Regions from separate parts of the Streptococcus hepaticus genome, predicted to be linked through region 1. Evidence: predicted binding sites of a transcription regulator. Region 1 holds the regulator's gene; the other holds the start of a gene.
What was found. The regulator Rex, encoded in region 1, represses fermentation and respiration genes when NADH is low (regulators of the CRP and FNR family bind a similar motif). The targets are predictions, from matches to a motif close to TTGTGAANTANTTCACAA.
Positions count from the first base shown of each region.

Region 2: a site for Rex is predicted at 1,931-1,948, ahead of ACHUFA_RS05910 (formate/nitrite transporter family protein). Genes of this name have one in related genera too.

Region 1 is NZ_JBINIY010000009.1:34,546-37,687, forward strand. It holds gene ACHUFA_RS07830 (class A sortase) at 1-44, shown strand, start outside; gene radC (RadC family protein) at 101-781, shown strand; gene ACHUFA_RS07840 (gamma-glutamyl-gamma-aminobutyrate hydrolase family protein) at 778-1,473, opposite strand; gene ACHUFA_RS07845 (redox-sensing transcriptional repressor Rex) at 1,478-2,116, opposite strand; gene ACHUFA_RS07850 (alpha/beta hydrolase fold domain-containing protein) at 2,315-3,142, shown strand, end outside.
Region 2 is NZ_JBINIY010000005.1:64,618-67,759, forward strand. It holds gene aguB (N-carbamoylputrescine amidase) at 1-830, shown strand, start outside; gene ACHUFA_RS05905 (GNAT family N-acetyltransferase) at 1,002-1,862, shown strand; gene ACHUFA_RS05910 (formate/nitrite transporter family protein) at 1,970-2,785, shown strand; gene ACHUFA_RS05915 (LysR family transcriptional regulator) at 2,869-3,142, shown strand, end outside.

The DNA of each region.
Region 1 (3,142 bases):
TTCTGAAATATTTTGAACAATCCTATAATCAAATTCAATTGTAAAACTGAGGTCTTCGGACTTCAGTTTTTTTACGAATAGATTAGGTAAGGAGGAACTTATGTATCAAGTATCATTTCAAGAACAGTCCCTGCAACCTAGAGAGCGCTTAGTAGAAGTGGGCGCAGAGAAGCTGAGCAATCAGGAATTATTGTCCATCTTTATCCGTACAGGTACCCGAAAAGAACCAGTCTCTGTCGTTTCCAATCATTTGCTCTCCAAATTAGAAACCTTGTCTTCGTTAGCTGACCTTTCTTTGGAAGAACTCCAAGAATTAACGGGGATCGGTCGTGTGAAAGCTATAGAAATCAAAGCCATGATCGAACTTGGGAAGCGAATCAATCAGTCTGAATTACAGAAACGGGAGCAGATATTGGGAAGTGAGAAACTGGCTCTGAAGATGATTCAAGAAATTGGGATGAAAAAACAGGAACACTTGGTTGCTCTGTACCTCAATACCCAAAATCAAATTATTTCCCAGCGCACCATTTTTATTGGAAGCGTAAACCGAAGTATTGCGGAACCAAGAGAAATCCTGCACTATGCCGTCAAATGCATGGCAACCTCTATTATTATCATCCATAATCACCCATCAGGGTCTGTACAGCCAAGTAAAAATGATTTGCTTTTTACAGACAAATTAAAAAAGTCCTGTGAAACACTAGGACTCGTACTTTTAGACCACTTGATTGTGGGCCAGGATGACTATTATAGCTTCCGAGAAGAAAGCGAATTAGCTTAAAGTTTTTGAACAAAGTAGTCAAAAATAGCCTGCTGCTGAGAATTTACTCCCCGCATGAGTTCAGGATGCCATTGAACACCTAAAAACGGCCTACCGTCATTCGTTGTTATAGCTTCAATTATTCCGTCTTGACTAGACGTCGCAATAACTGTTAAGTTGGTAGCGAGGTCTTTTATGGCTTGATGGTGGAAGGAGTTGACACTTGCTGATTTTCCTAAAATAGCTGATAATACTGTATTTTCTAGAATATCAATTTGATGCTGCGGTAAATCTGCTTCCATTTCCTGCCAATGGCTGGGAATATCTTGATGAAGACTACCACCCATGGCAACATTAAATAGCTGAAGCCCACGGCAGATAGCTAAAATAGGCTTGTTTTGCAAACGTGCTTCTTTAATCAATTCTAATTCAAAGAGATCGCGTTCTAGCAGGTAATCGTCGCTGATAATGGTCTGCTCTTCATTATAAAAGTGGGGGAGAACATTTTGTCCCCCTGTTAAAATCAATTTATCAATCATGGCCACATACTGGGCAGCATATTTAGGCTCAGCTAGCGGCATGACAATAGGAAGGCCACCTGCTTCTCGCACCGCTTCAGCAAATCCAGTTGCACAGTAGGACATTCGAGGAGAGACTTTGTCTTCTTTGTCAATGAACTGATTGCCCGTAATTCCAATGATAACTTGCTTCATAAGCTTAGTTTTTACGCATGAAGTAGAGAAGAGTTTGCAACTCACTTGTCAAGTCCACATACTGTACAACGACATCTTTTGGAACAGTTAGATTGACTGGTGAGAAGCTGAGAATTCCTTTAACTCCAGCTTCGACCAAGATGTCCGCAACTTCTTGAGCTTTTGAACTTGGTACGGTCAGGATAGCAGTTTGAGCATTAGCTTGTGCAATGCGTTCTTTGAGTTCAGAAATAGCGTAAATCGGCACATTTTCATCAATGCTTCCAATCGCAGGATGGCCATCAGCTTCAAAAGCCATGACAATTTTCATTTTGTTGCGCTCGTGAAAGCGGTAGTGGAGAAGGGCACGACCCATATTTCCGACACCGACCAGCATTACATTTGTAATAGAGTTGTCGTTCAAGATATCTGCGAAGAAGTCCATTAATTTTTTGACATCATATCCAAAACCACGACGCCCTAACTCACCAAAATAGGAGAAATCACGACGAACAGTTGCTGAGTCAATACCAATAGCTTCGGCAATTTCTTTTGAGCTTGCTTTTTCGATATTTTCGCGGTGGAAACGTTTGAAAATCCGATAATACAATGAAAGTCTTTTAGCAGTTGCACGAGGAATAGCTGTTTCTTTTCCGTTTTTCATAATCTTTTCTCCATTCAGTTCTTTATACTTTATTTTAGAACAAGTTTGTGAAAAAAGCAACAATTAGAGCGCAGAAAGGAAGTAAAATAGGCAAAGATCTGTTTATAAATTCTACTTCTTTGGAAAATCTTTAGTTCAGCATAAGATGATATTAATAATATTGTGAGAAAATATTGTAAAAGGAAAAAGGAGAAGAATATGAAAAAACAGTTACTCTATACAGGTGTAATCGTGACCTTGGCACTGTCATTAGGAATTACAGCAACAGCAAAGGCTGAAGAACGCTCTTGGTATAGCTGGCTCATTGAAAAGTATTTTTGGATAAAGGGAGATAAAAAATATTATAGCCCACAAAATGAAGCGGAGTTTGATCATTACGTCAAAAGTGCTGGTGAAGTGGCCAATAAAGGTTTTGACTTACAGCCATCAGAGGTAAATGGCGATTTAAAGACAGATGCTACAACCTATCAAATGCAGATCCACAGCTGGAATGAGGCACCAAATCCAGCTAGTCAAAAAGTTATTTTGTATTTACATGGTGGCTCATATTTGAATAATCCAACAAGCTACCATATCGAAATGCTCAATATACTGTCCAGAAGTTTAGATGCTAAAATTGTACTGCCGATTTATCCAAAGGCCCCAACTTACAAATACAGTGATGTTATGCCACATTTAGTTGACTTATATCGCGATATTCTTCAAGAAACCGCTGCTAAGAATGTGACCATCATGGGAGATTCTGCTGGGGGAGGTCTTGCTCTTGGATTAGCCCAAGCTATTCGTGAAGAGAAAGACCGTGGATTTTTAGAGCAGCCTAAAGACATCATTCTTCTGTCCCCTTGGCTAGATGTGACCATGAGCAATCCAGCCATTACTGCTTTTGAAAAGGATGATCCAATTCTATCTGCTTGGGGCTTGAAGCGTGTGGGGACTCTTTGGGCCGGTGGTGCAAACAACACTCAACACCCCTATGTCAGTCCGATGTATGGAGATATGGCAGGTCTTGCAAAAATTACGATGTTC
Region 2 (3,142 bases), on a different contig from region 1:
AGGTGGCTGAAAATCTTAAAACAGCAGAGCGCTTGGTGCGTGAGGCGGCTGGTCAGGGAGCTAATGTCATCCTCTTGCCAGAATTGTTTGAGCGTCCTTACTTCTGCCAAGAGCGTGATTATGACTTTTACAGCTTTGCCAAACCTGTTGAGGAGAATGATGCGGTGCGTCATTTTGCGCCTATTGCGCGTGAGTTGGGTGTGGTTTTGCCGATTTCCTTCTATGAGCGTGATGGCAATGTCCTTTATAATTCTATTGCTATTTTGGATGCGGACGGGACTTTGTTGGGCGTTTACCGCAAGATCCATATTCCCGATGACCATTTCTACCAAGAGAAATTCTATTTTACCCCTGGGGACACTGGGTTTACCGTTTGGGAGACCCGTTTTGGTAAGATTGGGATTGGCATTTGTTGGGACCAATGGTTCCCAGAAACCGCGCGTTGTCTAGCCTTGAATGGTGCTGAAATGCTGCTCTACCCGACGGCTATTGGGTCAGAGCCCGTTTTGGACACGGATTCTAGCGGCCACTGGCAACGTGTCATGCAGGGCCACGCCGCAGCCAATATCATGCCAGTCATTGCGGCTAACCGCGTTGGTTTGGAGCGCGTGTCACCAACTGAGGGCAATAATCAGCAGAGTTCAGAGCTTAATTTCTATGGCTCGTCCTTTATTGCCGATGAGACAGGTTTGAAAGTAGCTGAAGCGGACCGAACAAGCGAAACCATTTTACTAGCCGACTTTGACCTTGATAAATGTGTCAAAGAGCGCCTAGATTGGGGCCTTTTCCGAGACCGCAGACCACAAATGTATGGGCGGATTACCAAGTAAAGATATCGCTAAAATTGTTCGTTTAGTAGCAAATAGAAGAGTCAATTCATTCTCCCTAGGGTTGAAGCGGTAGTTATTGCTAATCTTTAATTGCTAAACTCTTATTGATAACGGACCTAGAGCTGTTTTTCTAGGTCCCTTTTTGATAAAATAATAAAAAGGAGTAGAAAGATGAAAATTAAGCAGTATCAAAAACCAGGCCCGTCAAGTGTAGAAGCCATGCGAAAACTAGTGAAAATTTGCCAAGGATATGACAAGACTTTTCGAGAACCGTATTTGTCCAATAATCTGAATTTTGATGTGACAATGCCAGTTTTTTTCTTAGCTTATGAAGACAAGGAATTGTTGGGGTTTTTAGCGGTGTACGCTGACGATACGGAGCCAGAATTGTCCATTTATGTGCGACCAGATGTCCGCAGACAGGGGATTGCTCGAAAACTGTATCAAGCATATAAAAATGCAACAGCTGCTTTTGATTTGCAAACCGAATATTTTGTGACGGAATCGATTTTCATAGAGAAACATCCAGATTTTCTGAAGGCTTGGGGCCTAGAGCCAACAGGGGATGTAGAGATTCTTATGGAAAGACAACGCCAGCCATTTTCCATAGAAAAAAGAGAAGACTGTATGGTGACTTTAGCTAGTATGGACCATGTGGAAGCTATTGCTGATTTCCAGGCTCAGGCTTTTGGTCAGGGAGAAAGCGATGATCGTGTGCGTTACGCGAGGGAAGCAGTGGAGAACCCAGAGCAGCAACTCTATATTGTGATTCGTCACGGTGAAGTGGTGGCCTCTTGTACTGTGGACACGGCGACGGATGAGGACTATCTTTTTGGCTTAGCAGTGGCTGAAGAATGCCGTCATCAAGGTCTAGGCACCTATCTGGTTCAGACCGTTGTAAATGACCGTATACAAAATGGCGATAAGCGAGTCTTCCAGTTAGCAGTTGATGAGGAGAATACACCTGCCAAGTCTCTTTATCAGCATTTAGGTTTTCAAGCTTTGACCGAAATCACTTACCTGTCAGTTTAAGTAAAAAATATCAAAAAAGTTTCAAGAAAGCCTTTTCTTTTTCTGAAATTTTGATATACTAGTACGGTACGTGATGAAATTCACAATTAAAATGTGAGGTAATAAAAGTGGCAGATTACACAGAAAAAGGGAGTCCATTGTTAGCAACTTTGGACAAGAGTATCAAGAAAAAAGCAGAGTTAATTGAAAATTGTTATGGCGCTTATGCAGTTCGAGCTATGTTAGCAACTTTATATCTGACGCTTGGTTATGCCATTTCTGTTTATGTGATGGACAAGCTCAATCATGTCGTTGATGGCATTGGTAAATTTGGCTATGCCATTATGTTTGGTTGGGGCTTGACGATGATTGTCTATATGAATGCAGAACTTGGAACATCCAATATGATGTACATGACTAATGCCATTCATCGAAAGGTGATTCCTACCAAAACGGCCTTGAAAATTCTGTTTTCTTGTATTTTCTTTAATTTTGTTGGTGCTGTCATTGTCTGTTATTTCTTGTCTCTGACGAGTCCTTTCCAAACAGGTCATGTGGACGCCCATAGTGCCATTCTTGAAATGGCAACCCTTAAGTTGAGCAAGACACCGCTGACACAGTTTGTAGAAGGAATTTTTGCCAATATTGTGGTCAATATTTCCGTTTTAGCTGCATTGCGTATGAAGGATGATGCTGGTAAAATCATTGCAACGATTTTCATCATTTTCATCTTCGCCTTTCTTGGTTATGAACACGTTATTGCTAATTTCTCTACATTTTCATTAGCTTATTTTGTCAATGGAGGCCCTGTTGAGGGGATGACACTAGCCTCTGTACTGTCTAATTTCCTTTTCTCAGGTCTTGGAAATTATGTCGGTGGTGGTGTAGTGATGGGAGTTACCTATAGTTGGCTCAATCAAAAAAGTAGTTTATACTTAGATTAAAGTTCCTAACGAGATTCCTTGTGAGTCTCGTTTTTCTATCATTTTATGGTATAATAAGGAGGACTTTATAAAGGAAGAATGCTATGAATATTCAACAATTACGCTATGTTGTAGCGATTGCCAATAGTGGAACTTTTCGTGAGGCAGCTGAAAAAATGTTTGTTTCTCAACCAAGTCTTTCTATTTCAGTTCGTGATTTGGAAAAAGAATTAGGTTTTAAAATTTTTAGTCGAACAAGTTCAGGAACTTTTTTGACGCGCCGTGGTATGGAATTTTACGAAAAAGCACAGCAGTTGGTCAAAGGATTTGATAGCTTTGAACATCTTTATTTGCAACCTGAAGAGGAAAGACCAGAGT